DNA from 3 places in the Paenarthrobacter sp. R1 genome. Region 2 is predicted to be linked to each of the others. Evidence: riboswitches for the same ligand, from Rfam matches in the RefSeq annotation. Region 2 holds a riboswitch; each other region holds the start of a gene.
What was found. Region 2 has a riboswitch for fluoride ahead of QN084_RS12725 (2,3-bisphosphoglycerate-dependent phosphoglycerate mutase). Riboswitches for the same ligand answer to the same signal wherever they lie in the genome.
Positions count from the first base shown of each region.

Region 1: linked by a shared signal. The riboswitch ahead of QN084_RS01370 (hypothetical protein) and the one ahead of QN084_RS12725 (2,3-bisphosphoglycerate-dependent phosphoglycerate mutase) in region 2 are both predicted to bind fluoride.
Region 3: linked by a shared signal. The riboswitch ahead of QN084_RS01335 (inorganic diphosphatase) and the one ahead of QN084_RS12725 (2,3-bisphosphoglycerate-dependent phosphoglycerate mutase) in region 2 are both predicted to bind fluoride.

Region 1 covers NZ_CP127115.1:275,342-279,871, forward strand. The annotation lists gene eno (phosphopyruvate hydratase) at 1-673, opposite strand, end outside; gene QN084_RS01365 (2,3-bisphosphoglycerate-dependent phosphoglycerate mutase) at 705-1,460, opposite strand; fluoride riboswitch at 1,481-1,571, opposite strand; gene QN084_RS01370 (hypothetical protein) at 1,614-2,474, opposite strand; fluoride riboswitch at 2,494-2,574, opposite strand; partial or broken gene QN084_RS01375 (magnesium chelatase domain-containing protein) at 2,798-3,481, opposite strand; gene QN084_RS01380 (YraN family protein) at 3,481-3,846, opposite strand; gene QN084_RS01385 (DUF2469 domain-containing protein) at 3,955-4,290, opposite strand; gene rnhB (ribonuclease HII) at 4,358-4,530, opposite strand, start outside.
Region 2 covers NZ_CP127115.1:2,615,538-2,620,067, reverse strand. The annotation lists gene QN084_RS12740 (fluoride efflux transporter FluC) at 1-74, opposite strand, end outside; gene QN084_RS12735 (universal stress protein) at 74-616, opposite strand; gene eno (phosphopyruvate hydratase) at 609-1,922, opposite strand; gene QN084_RS12725 (2,3-bisphosphoglycerate-dependent phosphoglycerate mutase) at 1,943-2,698, opposite strand; fluoride riboswitch at 2,720-2,810, opposite strand; gene QN084_RS12720 (hypothetical protein) at 2,853-3,713, opposite strand; fluoride riboswitch at 3,737-3,819, opposite strand; gene QN084_RS12715 (YkvA family protein) at 4,080-4,502, shown strand.
Region 3 covers NZ_CP127115.1:268,887-273,416, reverse strand. The annotation lists gene QN084_RS01345 (fluoride efflux transporter FluC) at 1-228, shown strand, start outside; gene QN084_RS01340 (cation:proton antiporter) at 394-1,590, opposite strand; fluoride riboswitch at 1,761-1,826, shown strand; gene QN084_RS01335 (inorganic diphosphatase) at 1,857-2,339, shown strand; gene QN084_RS01330 (hypothetical protein) at 2,361-2,684, shown strand; gene QN084_RS01325 (cysteine--tRNA ligase) at 2,759-3,514, shown strand; partial or broken gene QN084_RS01320 (Na+/H+ antiporter NhaA) at 3,564-3,875, shown strand; gene QN084_RS01315 (SulP family inorganic anion transporter) at 4,046-4,530, opposite strand, start outside.

The DNA.
Region 1 (4,530 bases), 2.3 Mb from region 2:
TCAGATCCAGCGCTTCCTCGGGCCGGGCAATGGCCGGGGCATAGCCGCCTTCGTCACCCAGACCGGTCGCCAGTCCCTGCTGCTTCAGCCGCTTCGCGAGGGCGTGGTAGACATCCGAACCCCAGCGCAGGCCGTCGGCGAAGGACGGCGCCCCGGCGGGTGCGATCATGAATTCCTGGAACTCCAGCGGGTTCGCCGCGTGCTGGCCGCCGTTGAGGACATTGAAGTGCGGCACCGGCAACCGGCCACCCCGCCCGAGCCGCTGCCCAATCCAGACATGCAAAGGGGCGCCAGCGGCCGCGGCGAAGGCCCGGGCTGCAGCCATCGACACGGCAACGATCGCGTTGGCCCCCAGCCTGGACCGGCCGGGGGTGCCGTCCAGGGAGACGAGGGCCTGGTCCAGATCCGCCAGGGTGCCCCAGGAACGGGAGGTCAAAAGGTCGGCTATTTCACCCCGAATATTATCCACAGCTTTTTCCACGCCCCGGCCCGAATACTCCGCTCCGCCGTCGCGCAGCTCCACCGCCTCGTGCGCACCCGTGGAGGCCCCGGACGGGGCGGATGCAACCGAAATGGTCCCGTCATTCGCGGTGAGCCAGACCTTAACGGTCGGGTAACCGCGGGAATCCAGGATCTGCAGGGCGCGTACCCCGGTGATCTGAAGGTCATTCATAATGCTGTGCTCCATTTCCTCGTCCTCGGTGTCAGGTCCCGCCGGCGGCGTCGACCAGGGCGGCGGCGGTCCGCGCCGCCAGCGGATCCAGATACTCGCCGCCCCGCACCACGGGCACCATTCCAGGGGTGAACCGGTACAGCAGCGGGTGCCCGGTGGGGATATTCAGCGCCTCGACCTCGCCCTCGGTGAGCCGGTCCACCACGCAGCACAAGGCCCGCAGGGAGTTCCCGTGACCGACGACCAGCACATCCGCCCCGGCCTCCAGACGGGGACGAAGTCGCCGATACCAAAAGGCCCTGACCCGTTTGACCACTCCGCACAGGGATTCAGTGGCCTGCAACGCCTCCGGAGGCAGGCCCTCAAAAGCGCTGCTGCGGCGGATCCGGTTCAGCTGGGTCCCGGACATGGGCGGCGGCGCCCCGTAGTAGGAGCGCCGCCAAAAGTGGAAAACTTCCGGCCCGAGTTCACACAACAACTCGCTCCTCGCCCGGCCGGTCAGCGCCCCATAGCTGCGCTCGTTCAACTCCCACACCGGAACCACCGGCACGGCAGGGTTCTCCAGCGCGGTCAGGACAAGGCGGGCCGTATCCACGGTGCGCCTAAGCGTGGAGGTATAGATGACGGCCGGACTGAAAGGCGCAGACGCCAGCGACGTTCCTGCGCGGGCTGCTTCGGCTTTGCCGGCGGCGCTCAGGGGCGTGTCAAGCAACCCGGTGAACCGGTCCTGTGCGTTCAGGACGCTCTGGCCGTGGCGGAGCAGGACCAGGTTGCCGGCTGCGGGCATGGGTCACCTACCTTCGTATAGCAAAGGCAGGAACCATCAGCCATGCGGCGGTTCGAACACCCGCACCCTTAGGTGCAACGTATTCCGGCGGGATCCATCACCGTGAACAGAGACTACCGGCACATTGGCTACGCGCGCCAGAATGTGACGCGGTCATCCGCCCTGTTCAGTGCCTTGGCTGCCCGGCGCGGGCCACGCCTCCCGCGGGTCGGTCGCCAGATACAAGGGCAGACCCCAGCCGGCGAAGAAGCCAAGAGCCTCGATCCATGACGTGTTTTCCACCGCACCCGCCGGGCTCCCGTAATCCGTCATGGATTCGGTCAGGTGCCGCATCCGACCCCGGATTTCCCGCAGCCGGCCCGCTACCGCGTGCCTCAATTGCTCCGGCAACGGGCCTCTCCCAGCCAGGTGGAAGCGGCACAACAACACCGGATCCCCTGCCCCTTCCGGTGCGCCGGGATCACAATCCGGGCAGACCCTGTCCCGCCAGAGACCCACAGTCTCAAGACACCACGTGGTGGTGTGGACCAGGGCGTTCGCCTCAACGGTCAGGGCTTCGGTGTTCGAATTTGCATAGCCCATGCGCAGCCCCGGAAGATCCGGGGACGCCAGATCCTGGCAGATCCGACAGGGTCCGACCGGCACAAGCACCTCCTCCGGATGCCGGTGCAACAGCCCGCTCTTCCGGTCCAACCCATCCGCGACATGTTCCAGCAGATCCTCATAAAGGATCGTGACATCAAAAGGCTGGTGCCCTCCCCGCGCACCGGCACCTGCCTGCCACAACTCCACTTCCACCACCGCGTAGGCCCACGCATGACGCGGGCACAAGCCCAACGAGGCGCGCAGCAACCGGCGCAAACTCCCGTCCATGATGTCCCCATGAACGAAAGACCACAGCTGGCGCACTTCCTCAACCGAGAGTTCCAACGGACCCGGGGGCACCAACACCCCGGTGAGCCTGTCACGCTGCGGCGTTTCGAAGAAGCCGAGCCGACCTTGATTTCCTGTCATAACAGCCTCCTGCCCTTGCAGCCGGACAGGAACCATCAGCCAATCGGCGGTCCGGACAGGCATTCAACCCGCCAGGGTGGGATCCATCACCTGTATCAAGGCTAGCTCTGTCAGGCCCGAGGTGGGGACGATTCCCCAAGTTTGTCGGGGCTTCAGATTGCTGCGCGCTGCATGGCAGGCGGTCCCAAGACAACTAATGAGCACCCAGACTCCGAGGGGGACGGCCGCTGATCACTCGGTTTCCGGACGTCTCCGGCGGCAGTGCCGGCGCCAGGAATGCCTCGTATACGAGCGAATTATCATATCTATGGTTAAGTGCATGGACCCGGAGGTCCGGTCAGCAGCATGTGGTGACCACCGGCCGCTGCGACCTCCAATGCCTGCCGCGCTTCGGATTGGCCGGATACGTCGCTCAGGTCGGGCGGCAGGGCTTCCGTGCAGCCGTCTCCCTCAGGCGCGTCCTCCGCTGGTGGGTCAAAGTCCAAAGCCAGCTCTTTGGGATCTGCGCCAAAATCGTAGGCCAGCCGCGCGAGCGTGGTGTACCCGCGGACGTGCGCGCCCGGCACCAACCTGGCCTCTGCTGCGTTTGCTTCGGCCACCACAATGTCCGGGTAGCCCGCATTCACCGCAGCCATGACGGCGGGCAGGATACCCCTCACGGGCCTCAGCCTGCCGTCCAGGCCCAGTTCGGCGATGAACACCGTGCCGCTGGTTGACCTGACGTCCTCGGCAGCCTGGAATGCCGCCATGGCAATAGCAAGGTCAAACCCCGAACCCCGTTTCGGCAGCGATGCGGGGATCAGGTTGGCGGTGATCTTCCGCCTGCTCAAGGGAATCCCGGAGTTCCTGGCAGCAGACCGGATCCGTTCCTTGGCCTCATTCAACGCAGCGTCCGGAAGACCCAGGATCACAAAGGCGGGGAGCGTTTGGCCGATATCGGCCTCGACTTCCACGATGTAGCCGTTCAGCCCCACGAGGGCTACTCCGTAGCTGCGCCCGACGGCCATCAGCACACATCCCGGAGGTGTTCGACGTGCGGTGACCCCACGCCGTCGTGGATAACGCCCACGACGTCCACGCGGCGGCGCGACGGGTTCACCCCGCGTTCCCTGCACCATGAGGATGTCAGCCGATGAAGCCGGGCCAGCTTCTCCGGTCCCACTGCTTCAAAGGGATGGCCGAAGGCCACGTTTCGCCTGGTCTTCACCTCGGCGATGACCAGGGTGTCGCCGTCAAGGGCGACGATGTCTATTTCGCCTTCCCCGCACCGCCAATTGCGATCGACAACCTGCATTCCCTGGCCTTCAAGAAATGCAGCGGCCACGCTTTCGCCTTCGCGGCCAAGAACGTCCTTTGCTCGCATGAGCACCACCTCCGCCACCAAGCCTTCCGGCTGGCGACCTTTGAGGGCAGCTCATGATGCGTCTATGTGGACAATCCATCCACACGGGACGAATGTGGAGGAAAAGTGGAGCGGGAGCTAGTTGCCGAGATCCCCCAGGTCGCCATCCTTGGGCAGCGCCAGGTCCTCGTTGCGGGGAAGTTCCTCCACATTCACGTCCTTGAACGTGATCACGCGGACGTTCTTGACGAAGCGCGCAGAACGGTAGACGTCCCAAACCCAGGCATCCTGGAGGGTCAGGTCGAAGTAGACTTCACCATCGGCGCTCCGGGCCTGCAGGTCCACGTGATTGGCCAGATAGAAACGCCGTTCCGTTTCAACCACGTAGCTGAACAGCCCGACCACATCCCGGTACTCGCGGTAGAGCTGCAGCTCCATGTCGGTTTCGTAGTTCTCAAGGTCTTCGGCGCTCATAGTTCCATCTTGCACCATTGGCCGGATCCACAAAGCCAGGAGCGTCGGGCCGGCACTCCGCGGCTCGTCAAGAGACCTCCGGGCCCGTCAGATGCCAGCTTGTCCGGTGGTACGCGCTTGGGCCCCGGGTCCGGATAACCTCACGGTGCGCGGGAGTGGCGTAGCCCTTGTTTTCATTCCATCCGTACGCCGGAACCTCGGCGTGCAAATCAACCATGATGCGGTCCCTGGCGACTTTGG
Region 2 (4,530 bases):
CCGAGGGTGTCCTCATCCGTGCGCGGGGCGGGGGCCTGTGCGGTGTTCGCCGTGGCGGGGGTGGGTGCCTCCATCAGTGCCCCTCCTGCCGGTGGTGCCGGGCGAGGGGAACGACCAGGACGGGCCGGTGTTGGCGGTGGGTGAGGTGGACCGCGACCGAGCCGACGAGCAATTCCTCGAAACGGGCTCCGAGGCCGCGTTCGCGGGTGCCCACGACGATCAGGGACGCATCCGAGGCTTCGGCCAATGTTCCCAGGGCCCGGGCCGGGTCCCCGGAGAGGGTCTGGAAGGACCACGGCACGCCGCTGCCGTCCAGGGCTTGGCGCAGGCGTTCTGCGATGCCGGCGCTGATCTCTTCGATGTCATCATCGATGCCGTCCGGATCAATCGGGAAGGCGTCGACCCGGCCGTCGGGTTCCTTGACGAGGTAGGTGGTGACATCGACGTACGCGCAGATCAGCTCCACGTTCAGGCTGTGGGCCAGGTCCGCGGCACGGTGTGCCACGGCCAGGGGCTGGCCGGGCACGACGCCCATCAGTACCGGGCCGCCGATCCGGTCCGGACGATATGGTGCCGGGCCGGCGGCGGGCCCGGGGTCTTGTGCTGGCTCATTCATGAGTGCTCCTGTCATGCGCGGTCGGTGGTATGGACGTGTGTTCCGGGGGGCCGTAGGGCAGTGAGGGTTCCTCGTCGGTGATTTCCAGGAGCCGGTTGTACTTGGCCAGACGTTCCCCGCGGGCCGGTGCCCCGGATTTGAGCTGTCCGCAGCCTGAGCCGACGGCCAGATCGGCCACGAAGGTGTCATCGGTTTCCCCGGACCGGTGCGAGACCATCGCCTCGAAGCCTCCCTCGAAGGCGGCCCGGAGTGTATCCAACGTTTCGCTGACGGTCCCGGCCTGGTTCGGTTTGATCAGTACCGCTGTCGCGGACGCGGACCGGATGCCGTCCCGGACCCGGTCCGCGGAGGTGACAAAGAGATCGTCCCCGACGATCTGGACCTTGTTTCCGAGTTCAGCGGTCAGGGCAGGCCACCCGCTGGTGTCGTCCTCGGCCAGGGGGTCCTCCAGGCTCCAGATCGGGTAGTCGGTGATGAGTTTGTCGTAGTAGGAGATCATCTGCTCCGTGGTGTGAGCCTTGCCGGCGACCGTGTAGGTCCCGTCCGTGTAGAAAGAGTTCGCGGCCGGGTCCAATGCGATCGCCACACCGTCCCGGCCCGGGGTGTAGCCGGCGTCCTTGATGGCGGCAACGATCAGATCCAGAGCTTCCTCGGGACGGGCGATGTCCGGGGCGTACCCGCCTTCATCTCCCAACCCGGTCCCAAGGCCCTGACGGCGCAGCCGCCTGGCCAGGGCGTGGTAGACCTCCGACCCCCACCGGAGCCCCTCGGCGAAGGAGGGTGCCCCTGCGGGGGCGATCATGAATTCCTGGAATTCCAGCGGGTTCGCGGCGTGCTGTCCGCCGTTGAGGACATTGAAGTGCGGCACTGGCAACCGGCCGGCCCTGGCCATGGTCTGGGCGATCCAGACGTGCAGGGGCAGCCCGGCCGCGGTGGCGAAGGCGCGGGCAGCGGCCATGGACACGGCGACAATCGCGTTGGCTCCCAGCCGTGACTTACCTGCGGTCCCGTCCAGCCCGGCCAGGGCCTGGTCCAGGTCCGCAAGGCTCTGCCAGGTGCCGGAGGTGAGCAGCCCGCTGATCTCACCCTTGATGTGGGCGACCGCGTTCTGCACGCCGCGGCCGGAGTACTCCTGGCCGCCGTCGCGCAGTTCGACCGCCTCATGCGCCCCGGTGGACGCCCCCGACGGGGCGGAAGCGACCGTCACGGTGCCGTCCGGTCCCGTGAGCCAGACCTTCACCGTGGGATAGCCCCGGGAGTCGAGGATCTGCAGGGCGCGCACCCCGGTGATTTGCAGTTCATACATGAGCTTCTCCGTTCCTTCCCTCAGGTCCCGCCGGTAGCGGCGACCAGCGCGGCAGCGGTCCGCGCCGCCGCCGGATTCATATATTCCCCACCCCGCACCAGCGGGACCAGCCCGGGGCCGAAGCGATACACCAGCGGGTGCCCGGTGGGAATGTTCAACGCCTCAACCTCGGCGTGCGAGAGGCCGTCCACGACCAGACACAGTGCCCGCAGTGAGTTGCCGTGCCCGATCACGAGCACATCCTCCCCGGTGCGGATCCTCGGGCGAAGCTGCTGATGCCAGAAGATCCGGACCCGTTTGACCACCCCGCACAGGGACTCGGTGGCCTGGACCGCTTCCGGAGGGAGCCCCAAGAACGACCGGCTGCGCCGTATGGCCAGGAGCTCTGCGCGCGGCATGGGCGGCGGTGCGCCGTAGTAGGAGCGGCGCCAGAAATGGAAGACCTCCGGGCCGAGTTCGCTGAGCACTTCACCCCTGGCCCGGCCGGTCAAGGAGCCGTAACTGCGCTCGTTCAACTCCCAGGCAGCCCTGGGCGGCACACCTTGGCAGCCCAGCACGTCCAGGACGATGCGGGCGGTGTCCCGGGTGCGGGACAGGGTTGAGGTGTAGACGGTGTCGGGGGCAAAGGATGCCGAGGACAACAGTGCCCCGGCTTCCGCGGCTTCGTCGTTCCCTGTTGGGTTCAGGGGCGGGTCGAGCAGGCCGGCGAACCGGTCCTGGGCGTTCAAGACGCTCTGGCCGTGGCGGAGCAGGACCAGTGTTCCGGGTCCGGGCATGAGTCACCTACCTTCGTATCAGCAAAGGTAGGAACCATTAGCCAGGAGGCGGTTCGAACTCCCCACACCTCAGGTGCGGGCTGTTCCGGCGGGATCCATCACCGTGAACAGAGACTACAGGCACAGCGGCCGCGGCCGCCACCATGTGACGCAGTCAGTTTCTCTGCCCAGCACCGGTGCTGTCCGGTTCGGGTCCGGTGTCCGTGGCTCCCGCGGTCAGGTACAAGGGCAGCCCCCAGCCGGCGAAAAAGCCAATGGCCTCGATCCAGGAGACGTTCTCCTCACTTCCGGCCGGGGCCCCGTAGTCGGTCATCGACTCGGTCAGCCGCCGCACCCGGGCCCTGACGTCCCGGAGCCGCGACGCCACATCGCGCCGCACCTGCCCGGGCACGGGACGGCGTGCCGCCAAATGGAAACGGCACAACAGCACCGGATCCCCGGATTGCTCCATAATTCCGGGCCAGCAGTCCGGACATGCCCGGTCCCGCCACAGTGGGAGTGTTTCCCGGCACCAGGCAGTGGTGTGTGCGAGTCCGTTTGCTTCCACGGTCAGCGCTTCGGTGTTGGAGTTCGCGTAGCCCATCCGCACCCCGGGCAGATCCGCAGAGGCCATGTCTTCACAGATCCGGCAGGGCCCCACCGGGACGAGGACGTTGTCCGGGTGCCGGCGCAACAGGGAGGTTTTCCGGTCCAGCCCGTCAGCAACGTGGCCCAGCAGGTCCTCATAAAGGACCGTGACATCGAAGGGCTGGTGTCCTCCCCGGACTCCGGCGCCCGCCTGCCACAATTCGATCTCCACGACCGCGTACGCCCACGTGTGACGCGGACACAGCCCCAAGGAAGCGCGCAGCAACCGGCGCATGCTCCCGTCCATAATGTCACCGTGAATGAACGACCAGAGCTGGCGCACTTCCTCCGGGGCCAGCTCCAACGGACCGACCGGCACCAGACCCCCAGAAAGCCTGTCCCTCGCGGGCACTTCCGGGGCACCGGGCCCGCTTCTCTTACCAGCCATCGCGATCATCCTGCCCTTCACAATCCGGGGCAGGAACCATCAGCCACATCGGCGGTCCAGGCCGGCAAACCAGCCGGTCACGGTGGGATCCATCACCGTTACACCAAGGCTAACCCCCTACCGGGAGGCTGGGCCAGCTTCCATCACGGGTTGGCTGGTCCACATCGCTGAAGGACCAGTCGTACACGGTTCTTAAGGACGAAGCAGCGGATCCGGGAATCTGCAGGATCCTCTGGAGATTAAGCTGGATACTTAATCCGTGGGCTTATGGACGTGCTTGGAATTCACACCAGTAATCCTCTCTGCTGCGCTGCAAGCCCGGCATGTCATGGGGTCGCTGGCACGACAAGCGAAGAGGGTCATTGAATGAATTGGTGGGATGTGGCGATCGCCATCGTTGGCGGGATCGTCCTGATCTATGCCGTGCTGTTGGTCCTTCTGGCCCTCTACGCCCGTCAGCACCCCGAAACTGTCGGCATGAAGGACGCACTCCGGCTCCTGCCCGACCTGCTGGTACTGCTGCGCAGGCTGACCGCGGACCGGGCACTGCCCCGCGGAATCCGGATCCGGCTGGTCCTGTTGCTGCTCTACCTCGCCTCACCCATCGATCTGGTCCCGGACTTCCTCCCAGTGATCGGCTATGCCGACGACGCCATTATCGTCGCATTGGTCCTGCGCTCGGTCATCCGTAAAGCCGGCCACGCCCCCTTGGAACAGCACTGGCCCGGCACACCCACCGGACTCACACTGATCCGACGCCTCACCGGGACTTCCTCGGCCCCAGCATGAGCGGCCTTTAGGCTCGCCAGCAACCTGA
Region 3 (4,530 bases), 2.3 Mb from region 2:
GGCCTGGTCGCGGGGGCGGTTATCTTCCATGCCGCACCCGTGGAGCTGCAGGCCATTGCCGGGACCGGGTTCCTGGGCGGCTACACCACGTTCAGCACCGCCAGTTTCGAAACCGTCCGGCTCATCCAGTCCGGCCGCACCGGCCTGGCCCTGGCCAACAGCATCGGTACCGCTGTCGCGGCGGTCGGCGCAGCAGCTGCAGGCTTCGCCATGGCCGGCCTGCTGTGAACCTGAACGCCGGAGGGGTATGCGGCCGGACTTCTTTAACCGGAAATCGTGGGAGGGCAAGGTGGGGTTTGATCTCATCGCCCGGCAGGTAAAAGTTCTGGCCGGTGCTGTGATCGCGATGGAGACCAGGCGCCAGATGGGGAGCAAGAAACTCCTGCCGCTCGACTACGGGTTTTTCGTGCCTGCGGCCGTGCCCTCCTGGCTGCGTGCAAACCTGCGGGCGATGACCACGTCAGTGGAGGAGTGGGAGAGGATGGACAGGACGATGACGAGGGCGACGAGGTGGTAGATCTGGTCAGCCAGTGCGATGCCTGATTCGAGGATGATCAGGCCGTAGACGACCGAGGCGAAGCCCTTCGGCCCGAACCACATCGCGGTGACTTGTTCGCCGAGACTGAGTTTGGCGCCGATGAAGGACACCAGCAGTGCAAGGGGCCTGGCGATGAGGAGGGCGAGCAGGGCGAAGATCCACCCGGCGAAGGGTATGTCGCCGAACAGGAAGGCCGGGGTGATGAGGGCGCCGAAGACCATAATGGCGGCCAGTTTGAGCAGCTCGGTGACGAGTTCGCCGAACTGTTCGAAGTCGTGTCTCAGTCCCTTGCCGAGCGTGGCGACGGTGATGCCCGCGGCGAAGGCGCCCAGGAAAAGGTTGGCGTGGGTTGCCTGGCAGATCGCCAGGACGAGGAGTCCGATGGAGACTGCCAGGAGGGGCTGCATTGACCGGATGGCCTGGAGGAAGGGCAGCCGTTCGAGTCCGAGCACGATGACCGGGACGATGACGCCGACGGCGATGCCGAGGACGATCTCGAGCAGGAGTTCCTCTCCGTGTGCGTTGCTGCCACCGGCGGCGGCGAGCAGGATCAGCACGATGGGCAGCGCCAGCCCGTCGTTGACGCCGGATTCGACGTTCAGCAGGTGCCTGAGCCGGGCGGGGACTTCTTCCCTGCCCACGATGGCGGCGGCGAAAACCGGGTCCGTGGGGGCGAGGATGGCGCCGAGGAGGAAGGACTCCAGCCAGGGCAGCCCGACGAGGTAGTGGGCGAACACCGCGGTCAGGGCCAGGGTCAGTGGCAGGCCGAGCAGCAAGGCCCGGCCGGGGAGCCGCCACGCAGTTCGCAGGTCCCGGAACCCGACGCGCATCCCGTCGGTGAAGAGGACCGAGAACAGCGCCAACTCGGCGAGTCCGCTCACGATCGGATCACCGGACGTGACCGTAATGAATCCGAAGGCTCCGGGCCCCAGGAGGAACCCGCCGACGAGGAAGAGCACGGCGGTGGACAGCACGGTCCTGTGGGCCCGTTCGGAGATCAGCACCCCGATGAGCAACAGGACCGCGAAGGACAACAGCAACGCAGTGGCCACGGATCCCTCCTATTGTCGGTTTCATCAACCCTCGCACAGTGCTGTCGATGGAGGCCGCGACGATAAGACAAATCCAGGCCAGGGTGTCTTACTCAGGAAGGCATCCACTGACGCGGAGCACTGTATTGGGTAGGACAAAAGACCTGTCGCATCTGGGCGTGTTGAGCGAGAATTGAGGTGGTGATGGGGCTCGCCGCGAACTGCATCAAGGTGATGCTGATGGCCTCTACGTGATCAATGCTCGATGATTGCGGGAGGTGGAGGCATTGTCCAAGCTTGTGGTCCATGTGTCATCAACGGTCGGCTCAACCATGCATGAGGACACCGGCCCCGCCGGGGTCAACGGCGGACGGACCGATCTGCGCACCGGGTGGCCTGTGGGGTGGGGTCGGGTAGAGAAGACACTGACTCCCGACGGCCGGGAAGCAGAGGCGCTGGTCCTGATGCGCGAGCCGGCCCTTCCCGGGGTCGACGTCACGGCCCGGCCTGTCGCGGTACTGCATCTGGGAGGCGATGAGCCCGGGGACGAGATTCTGTGCGTGGCTGAAGAACAGTGCTTTTCCGCCCTGACCGACAGGAAGGATCTGCCGCACTGGCACGCGGATCCGGATGCCTGGGCATCGGTGCTGGACCGGATGCTGCCCGGTCATGCCCATCAGGTGGTGGGCTGCAGCTCCGCGGTCGAGGCGGACCACCTCGTCGATGAGGTATACCGGGCTTACCTGCGCTCGACCGGTTGCCCGGAGTGAGTGGCCAGGGCAGGCGCTGAGATGACTTCGTCGTTTGAATCCCCGGTCTCCGCGGTGGACCTGACTCGGTTCGGCCGCGCGTTCTGGCTTCCCCCGTTCGGGGAAGGCAATGGCCTGGACGCCCTCTTTTGGGCCTGCCTGGCAGAACTCCCGCGCCGGACGGTCCGCCGCGCCTTGGAGGCCCTCCGCGACGAGGACATCCCCGGCTGGGCGGCGCCCTTGAAAAAACCAAAGGTTCTCCCACGGGTCAAGGACGGCGATGAGCCGTATCAGCTGTGGGTCGCGACCGTGCGATACAACGGCGCCGAAGATGTCCTCATCCGCGTCCTGAATGAAGAGCGCTGATTACCATGCCCTCTCCGGAAACTGCCGCTTCGATGAGGGAAGGAGCCCAGCTCTCAAGCCAAGCACTGCCTTGCTTGGAAACCGTGGAGGTTCCGTTGCACGTCAACGTCGACGTGCGCGGTTTGGGGCAGAGCCCGATGCAGGCCCTGAGGGTGCTGCTGGTCGCCGATGTGCTTCGACGCCTGGCCGAGGAGCTGCACGGTGTGCCCGTCGTGCTGGCCGTCCTGGACGACGGGAAGGGAACGCCAACGAGCCAAGCTTCCTGGACCAAGACATTCCGCATCCAGGAGCCTTCCCTGCGCGGCCGCTCCGAGTCAGAGGTGCTGGCGTTTTTCGGCGGCCCGGCTGCTGCCGCTTTCAAGACTGCAACCCCGGCAGGTGCGATCAGCGCTGTTCCGGGAGCAGGGAAGGTTCTGGAGATCGGGCCGGTGCAGGCTCCTGTTCCCGCCGATGTCCCACCTCTGACATCAGGCCTGCTCGGCAACCATGACCCGCTCGCGCTGCGCCTCTGCCTTCTCCGGTTCCCCTACGCCGGCCCGGCCGTCCTGTCACGGGCCAGGCTGCACCGCGCGGAGGAAACCCTGCAACGGTGGCGGTTCAAGGTCGCCAACTGGAAGGACATGCCGGTCGCTCATGCCGTCCCCGACGTTCTCGCCGCAGCCGACGGTGCTCTCACCACCGCCCTGGACACGGCCTCGGTGCTGACGCTGCTTCACCGGCTCGAAACGGACCAAAGCCAGGCCTCGGGCAGTAAGTTCGCAACCTTTACACGATTGGACCGTGTGCTCGGGCTGGACCTGCTCCGGATGGTCGGCAAGATCCGCTGGTAAACCAAACCCGTTCCGACTCTGCTGATAGGACCGCAACGTGTGTTTCCCGCTCCTCACCAAGTTCACCAGAGCCCGGCTGGACAGCACCTTCAAATGGATCGACGTGTTCGGGGTATCGCTGCTGGCCGGCGTCGGATTCACCGTCTCGCTGCTCGTGGCCGAACTGAGTTTCGGCCACGGAAGCCTGCACGATGACCACGCGAAGGTGGGTATCCTCGCAGCGTCCGTGCTGGCCGCTCTGCTGGCCGTTGCCGTGTTGCGGACCAGAAACCGGCAGTGCCGGCAGGCCCACGAAGCGGAGATGATCGATTCAGACCACGACGGCATCCCCGACGCCTACGAACCCCGGAATTCCTCCTGACCATTTCCATGAGTGCCATCCCGCGGACGATCGTTCAGCGAAGCTGCAAGGAATGTGACAGCCGGGACGGACCGGCCCGGCAGCCACTCCGCCGTTGCCACGACCCTGACGACAAAGCACCTCCCGGTTTCCCGGAAGGTGCCTTGGTCGTGGGTTCCTGAGCGAACCTGTCAGTGGCCTGCGCCGAGTTTGCCTCCGAGGCGTTCGCGCATCAGGACGCTGGCGTCGTTGAGCCCGACGATCTTCACGTCTTTGCCGTGGTGGTGGTACTTCTCGGTGATCGCGTCCAGCGCGGCGATGGTAGAGGCGTCCCAGAGGTGGGAGGCGTGCATATCGATGACCACGTGCTCGGGATCCCGGGCGTATTCGAACTGGGTGTAGAGGTCGTTGGAAGAGGCGAAGAACAGTTCGCCGTCCACGACGTAGGTGGCGGTTTCGTGGCCGCCGATGGTTTTGACGGTGCGTTCGACGGTGACGAAGTGCGCGACGCGGCGCGCGAACATGACCATGGCCACGAGCACGCCGACGCCGACGCCGATGGCCAGGTTGTGGGTGGCGACGGTGACGATGACGGTGGCGAGCATGACGATGGTTTCGCTCTTGGGCATCATCTTCAGGGTTCGGGGGTGGATGCTGTGCCAGTCGAAGGTGGCTA